3 regions of the Lysinibacillus sp. NPDC097287 genome follow, and region 2 is predicted to be linked to each of the others. Evidence: riboswitches for the same ligand, from Rfam matches in the RefSeq annotation. Region 2 holds a riboswitch; each other region holds the start of a gene.
The links. Region 2 has a riboswitch for S-adenosylmethionine ahead of metA (homoserine O-acetyltransferase MetA). Riboswitches for the same ligand answer to the same signal wherever they lie in the genome.

Region 1 (2,271 bases), on a different contig from region 2:
GTTCACGTTTTTTGATGCGGATGCATCAGGAGAAAAATTACGTGCGTTGATGGACAGACATTACCCAGAGGCAGAACATTTACGGACAATGCCGACATATAAAGAAGTAGAGACAACGCCAAGAAGGGTGCTAGCGGCGATTTTATTACGTGCGCATTTCTCTATTCATAAAGAATACATTTTGTAAGGTTGCGTGAGAAAATGGATGATTGGTCAAGAGAACAGTGGGAAGCATCTGTACAGTCGGGTGTCAAAACCGCGTTATATTTATACACGCCGTTGTGTGGAACATGTGCAGTAGCTTCAAAAATGATGGACGTTGTTGAGCAGCTTCTCCCAGATTTACTGTTGGGTAAGGCGAATCTCAATTATATGGAGCAGTTAGCATATGATTACCACATTGAAAGTGTGCCTTGTTTACTTGTTTGTGATAGCGGTAAAGTGACAGAAAAAGTATATGCTTTTCAATCCGTACCATTTTTGTACGAATTATTAAAGAAATCAATTGACTGAACTTTGTTAGCGTGTTAAAGTAACAACTATATTAATTTTATTCAGCATTATTCCTTATTTCATTTTTTGTTGTAGATAATATGTGTTGTATTTTTTACATGACATATTTATGTTGGTTGAATAAAATTAAAGCCTCCGGCGGATGTCACAGATTTTAAAAGGAGTGAATTGTGCAGGCACAATTCAAAATCTGGACGCAATTACGCCAAGGCGAAATTGATAAAACAATAAATATCGAACTCTTATGAAGAGTGGCTGAGGGAAGTGCCCTATGACGCCCGGCAACCATCACGAATGTGAAAAGGTGCCAAATCACCCAAAGAAATTTCTATTTTCTTTGACAGATGAGAGAACGGTTCAACGTATATGATACGTGGCCCCTTCTACTTGTTTGTGAGTGGAGGGGGCTTTTTATATGCATTCAACAAATGTGTTCCTATATCAACATTGTAACGATAAGTTACGGAAACAACCACTTCGACAAGTGGCGCGATGAATGAATATCGAACCTCCGGCGGATGTCACAGATGTTTTGTGCGCGAAAGCGGAGCGTCAGAAGCAGATTTTGAGAGGAGAAAGAGGAGGTTAGCCTAAAAGCGTCGCATCCATGCGACAACAGCTAACTGACCTGCATCACGCAGGCCTAAGCACAATTCAAAATCTGGACGCGATTACGCCAATGCGTAATTGATTATGAAGAAAAGGAGTTTTCGCTATGATACAGCTTCAAAATATAACGAAGAAGTACAAAACCGCGAATGGCGAATTAACAGCAGTCAAAGATGTAAACCTTTCTATTAACAAAGGTGAAATTTTTGGCATTATCGGCTACAGTGGTGCTGGTAAAAGTACGATGATTCGTTTATTAAACGGTTTAGAAAAACCGACATCGGGTACGGTGACGGTGAATAACCAAGAATTTTCAGCAATCAAAGGGCAAAAGCTTCGTGATGCTAGACAAAAAGTAAGTATGATTTTCCAACATTTTAATCTACTTTGGTCAAGAACAGTAGCAGAAAATATCGCTTTCCCACTTGAAATCGCAGGTGTACCAAAAGCACAGCGTGACACGCGTGTGAAAGAACTTATTGCATTAGTTGGATTAGAAGGAAGAGACAAGGCGTATCCTTCACAGCTATCAGGTGGTCAAAAGCAGCGTGTGGGTATTGCCAGAGCGCTTGCAAACAATCCGGAAGTCCTTCTATGTGACGAAGCAACATCTGCACTCGATCCCGAAACAACAGATGCGATTTTAGATTTATTAGTCGACATTAATGAACGACTTGGCTTAACGATTGTACTGATCACACATGAAATGCACGTCATTCGTAAAATTTGTCATCGTGTTGCAGTAATGGAAGCTGGGGAAGTCGTTGAGAGTGGCGAAGTGCTACAAGTATTCCAAGCACCACAAGCAGATATTACGAAAAAGTTTGTATCGCAAATTACGGATACGAAAGAAACACAAGAAACAATTGCTCAATTAAAGGCTCATTACCCAACAGGACAGCTTGTGAAGCTTATGTTTGTTGGTGAAAAAACAGAGCAACCTGTCATTTCACAATTAGTGAAGAAATTTGAAGTAGAAGTAAGCATTGTACACGGGAATATTTCACAAACGAAAAATGGCCCATACGGTACGCTTATTGTACAAGTTGACGGTTCTGCACCAAATGTGTCAGAGGCCTTAAAATATTTAAATACAGTTGAAGTTCAAACGGAGGTGATTGCAAATGTTAACTAGTCTCTTTCCGAACG
Region 2 (2,271 bases):
GAAGAACATTCACAAAGACAAACAGAGTAACCCCCCCTTTGGTGAACAAAGGAGGGGTTTTTTCTAGATATGATATTCGATTTCTTCGACAAAATCCCATTCATATGGTGTTTCTTGGTATACATAATAGTTTAACCAATTTGAGAATAGTAAATGTGTATGAGCACGCCATGTATTAATTGGCTCTTTTGCTGGATCATCGTTAGGGAAATAGTTAACAGGTACATCTATATCAAGTCCCTTAGCAACGTCACGGCTATACTCGTCTGCAAGTGTTGTCGCATCGTACTCTAGATGGCCAGTAATCATAATATTTTTATTATCCTTTGATTGGACAATAAAGACGCCTGCATCCTCAGAATATGATAATAAACGTAAATCAGGATGAGCGCGTACATCATCAATGGAAACTGAAGTATAGCGAGAATGTGGCGCAGTAAATGCGTCGCTAAACCCACGAACTAAATCAACCGTCAAGTCTGTAATAACATGTGAATAGACGCCTGAGCATTTTTCAGGCAGTTCAAATTTCCCGATACCGTAATGGTGGTAAAGAGCAGCCTGCGCCCCCCAACAAATATGTAGAACAGATGTCACGTTTTTCGCTGACCAGTCCATAATTTCAGCGATTTCGTCCCAGTAATTGACGTCCTCAAACTCCATTTTTTCAACAGGTGCACCGGTAATAATCATACCGTCAAAGCGGCGATGACGTATTTCATTAAATGTTGAGTAAAATAACTGTAAATGTGATTTACTAACATTTTTAGACTCATGTGTTGCTGTATTTAAAAACGTAATATTTACTTGAAGCGGCGTATTCCCCAGTAAACGTAGTAATTGCAACTCAGTTTTTTCTTTTTCAGGCATTAAGTTGAAAATCAAAATATTTAACGGACGAATTTGTTGTGTCCTCGCACGGTCCTCTTCCATTACGAAGATTTTTTCCTCACGTAAATGTTCTCCAGCTGGTAAGTTTTTCGGAATATTAATCGGCATCTTGCATTCCCCATTTCATCAATTTCTCTTTATATAAATTAAAAAACCCCCTCATTCCATGTGAGATAGAATGAGAGGGTTTTAATCACGATCACTCTTATCTCTCAAAGGAAAAAATCCTTTGCTGGAAGTAGCACCTTTCTAACTAAGTTAGAGGTTGCTGAAGCGTCAACAGGCCAAATCCCTCGACTTCTCTTGATAAGACTATTTAATTAAGCTGAATTGTACCATGGATAATACAGAATTTCAATAAAACATAGAATATTTTGTTTTTTGTAAGTTAGAGGAGTTAAGTATGGATCTTTTACATTAGTTCTTTTCGATAAATAGTAGTCATTATTATTTTATTCATCAATAGATTAGAATAGCCTACCCTTAAAAACAGTTTTAAAAATTTTACACACGCAAGTTTTTATGTTATTAATATGTCATAATTCAGTTCGTAATAGCCACGGCGCTTGAATTATGTTAGGATATACTTTATGTAATAGAGAGGAACGTGAATATCTTGATTAAAATCGAACTACCAAAACCAGACTTAGTTATTCGTCAACGTGAACAAGTATTAAAACCAGGAGATGTAGAAATCACACCTTATCATGGTTTTATCGACTTCCATAAAATCACACGTGAAAAAGGCGGTATTTTCTTTTTCTACAATGAAAAAAACGAATTATTATTTGTAGGTAAAGCACGTAAAATTCGTCAACGTATTAAAAAGCACTTTGAAGATAACGTGTCACCGATGCAAAAGCACCGTGCCGAGATTTTCAAAATTGAAGTATATGAAATTGACGACCCAATGGAACGTGAAATTTATGAAACATATGCGATTAACACATTCCGTGCAAAATACAATACAGATAAAGTGTTTTTTGAATAAGAGATAAAAAAGAGACCAGCTCCCCGTTGAGTTGGTCTCTTCTTTATTTAGATGAGTGGCTCGTCCGCACGATAAGATTCATCAACAATGAGTATCGGCTTAATTGTAGAGCCGTTATTTGAATCAGCAGAAGCTTCATTAATTTGCTCAAATTTATAAAACTTTACGAGCTTTTCAAATGGGAATTGCCCACTTTGGTGGTATTGAATTAATTGTGGAATCGCAATTTGTGGTACAGTATCACCCATTAGTACACCAATAAGCTTACGGTTTGCAAATACTAAATCAGTAAGTGTACTAATTTCAATACTATTAGGTGTGACAGCTACGGGTGCACATATACCACCTACACCAAGTACGTCAATTGCTGCCTTCATTACTGCCGCAAC
Region 3 (2,271 bases), on a different contig from region 2:
GGCCATCATCACTACATCTGCACCAGCTTCATATAATTTTTTCGCGCCCTCTATAAAGCCATCTATTTCTAAATGTCTAGGTGTATCTAACTCCACTATAACTGAACGCTCACGCTTCACCTTTTCATGAAGAGGTTCGTACGTTGTTGGTCCCGGCTCACGCACGATCTCAATCTTTTCTGGCTTCGCAGATTTGTTTTGCACAGGTGTTAACTCTTCTAAATACTTTTTAGCTGCAGCAATATGCTTTGGTGTCGTACCACAGCATCCCCCAATTAAACGTACACCTTGGTCACGTAATGCAACCGCTGCGCGTCCAAAATAATCCGCTTCAGATTCATAGACCACACGGCCATCTTCCACATCTAAAAGGGAGGCATTTGGATAAGCCGACATAAATGCATTTTTAGGTAACTCCACTCCCTCAAACGCTTGAATCGTATGATGCGGACCCAAACGACAATTTACCCCAACAATATCCGCGCCTAATGCTTCTAATTCATGTAACGCTTGATTCAATGATATTCCATTTTGTAATACACCTGGCTCATGCATCGATACTTGCGCAATAATTGGCAACTGTGTTTTTGCTCTTAGCATCTTTAAAGTTGCTGTTAATTCTTCAAAATCATAATAGGTTTCAAGTAGAAGGCCATCCGGATTGCCTGCCAATAACACTGTTGCTTGCTCTTCAACTGTTGTTAAAATTTCTTCCAGCGTCGCGTCACTTTTACGAATGCCGCGAATCCCACCAATTGTGCCTAGTACAAACTGTCCACCATCTGCAGCTGATCGTTTGGCAATTGTTATTGCAGCTTCATTGAACTGTTGTACACGTGATTCCAAACCATACCGTGCTAGTTTAATAGCATTCGCTCCGTATGTATTCGTTTGAATAATATCAGCACCTGCCGCAATATACTCACGATGAATTTTTTCAATTAACTCAGGTCGTTGCACATTCATCTCTTCGTGGCAGTACTCCAAACCATAACCATATAACAACGTGCCAATTGCACCATCTGCTGTTAGCACATGTGTTTTTAACTTTTCAAGCAATCCCATAAATTTTAGCCCCCTCTGTCGCATATCATCTATAAAATTCGCTCTAGCGGATCTTCGTCCAGATTTTGAATTGTGTATGCACAATTCATTACTTTTAAAATCTGTGACATCCGCCGGAGGCTTTTGTTTTATTCAGCGTTCTAACGCTGAATAAAGCAAAAAGCCTTCTTTACAAAAAGAAGGCTTTAACGAGTCGTAATTGTTTTTCCTTCTCATCTACTGACCAAAAGGTCTACTGGATTTAGCACCTGACATTAAGTTGGTTGCTGAAGCGTCATAAGGCCAGTCCCTCGGCTTCTCTTGATAAGAATATTGTATGAATTTTTTAAATAATTAAAAGAATCATATCGCTTACGCTCGTTGACGTCAAGACTATTTCACCGAACAAAGAAATTTTAATCTAAAACACATCAATTTTATGTTTCCCCTACTATATGGAAAAAACCTTTATACAAGTTTTCCAGCTATCATCTCGCCAACTTTTTTACCATTTTGGATGCAAGCGCCAATGCCAACTCCAAAATAAGAACACCCTGCAAGTGATAAGTTTGGATACTTTACTTCTAACTCAGCAGTTAGTCCTTGTAATGCATCATGGTGCGCTAAATCATATTTTGGCATTTGATCTATCCATTTCGCGACATTAACTACTACTGGCTTATCTTCGATTCCTAAGCTTTTTCGTACGTCCTCCAAAGCAACTTCTGCTAGTTCTTCCTCTGACATCGCACGTAACTGCTCATATGCAGGGTTAATGCTCTTATAGAAAAGTCGCACGAGTAATTTGCCTTCAGCAGAGGTATGTTTCCACTTTCGACTCGTCCACGTAGCAGCATTACATTGCAAATCAGAATTATGTGAAACAATAAAACCCGTTCCATCTGCCGGCAACACCGTATCTGGCACATCAAATCCTAAATAAATTGTAATAGCTGAAGCTGTACTGAATTGTTCAAAATACTCATTTAAAGACTCATCTCTTAATAAACGCTGTACGGCTTCATTCGGTATCGCCATTACAACATGATCAGCTTTTATTGTCTCGCCATTCGCTAAAGAAATTGTATAGTCATTGTCATTTTTCACAACAGCTGTTGTCGCTACACCTTTTAGTATTTCAACTTCTGTTAATGTTTCCTCAAGTCGATCTATTAGTGCCGATAAACCATTTTTAAAGGAGATGAATTTTTTATTTGCCGCTTTGAC

Region 1: another riboswitch for S-adenosylmethionine. It lies ahead of ACIQ2D_RS17460 (methionine ABC transporter ATP-binding protein); the one in region 2 lies ahead of metA (homoserine O-acetyltransferase MetA).
Region 3: another riboswitch for S-adenosylmethionine. It lies ahead of ACIQ2D_RS19595 (bifunctional homocysteine S-methyltransferase/methylenetetrahydrofolate reductase); the one in region 2 lies ahead of metA (homoserine O-acetyltransferase MetA).

The regions. Positions count from the first base shown of each region.
Region 1 is NZ_JBIWCX010000014.1:48,950-51,220, forward strand. It holds gene ACIQ2D_RS17450 (toprim domain-containing protein) at 1-187, shown strand, start outside; gene ACIQ2D_RS17455 (thioredoxin family protein) at 202-513, shown strand; SAM riboswitch class I at 753-864, shown strand; gene ACIQ2D_RS17460 (methionine ABC transporter ATP-binding protein) at 1,229-2,257, shown strand; gene ACIQ2D_RS17465 (methionine ABC transporter permease) at 2,247-2,271, shown strand, end outside.
Region 2 is NZ_JBIWCX010000009.1:141,456-143,726, forward strand. It holds gene ACIQ2D_RS14220 (GerAB/ArcD/ProY family transporter) at 1-30, shown strand, start outside; gene metA (homoserine O-acetyltransferase MetA) at 64-999, opposite strand; SAM riboswitch class I at 1,094-1,204, opposite strand; gene ACIQ2D_RS14230 (nucleotide excision repair endonuclease) at 1,508-1,882, shown strand; gene ACIQ2D_RS14235 (NAD(P)-dependent alcohol dehydrogenase) at 1,930-2,271, opposite strand, start outside.
Region 3 is NZ_JBIWCX010000019.1:29,347-31,617, forward strand. It holds gene ACIQ2D_RS19595 (bifunctional homocysteine S-methyltransferase/methylenetetrahydrofolate reductase) at 1-1,065, opposite strand, end outside; SAM riboswitch class I at 1,275-1,375, opposite strand; gene ACIQ2D_RS19600 (protoporphyrinogen oxidase) at 1,513-2,271, opposite strand, start outside.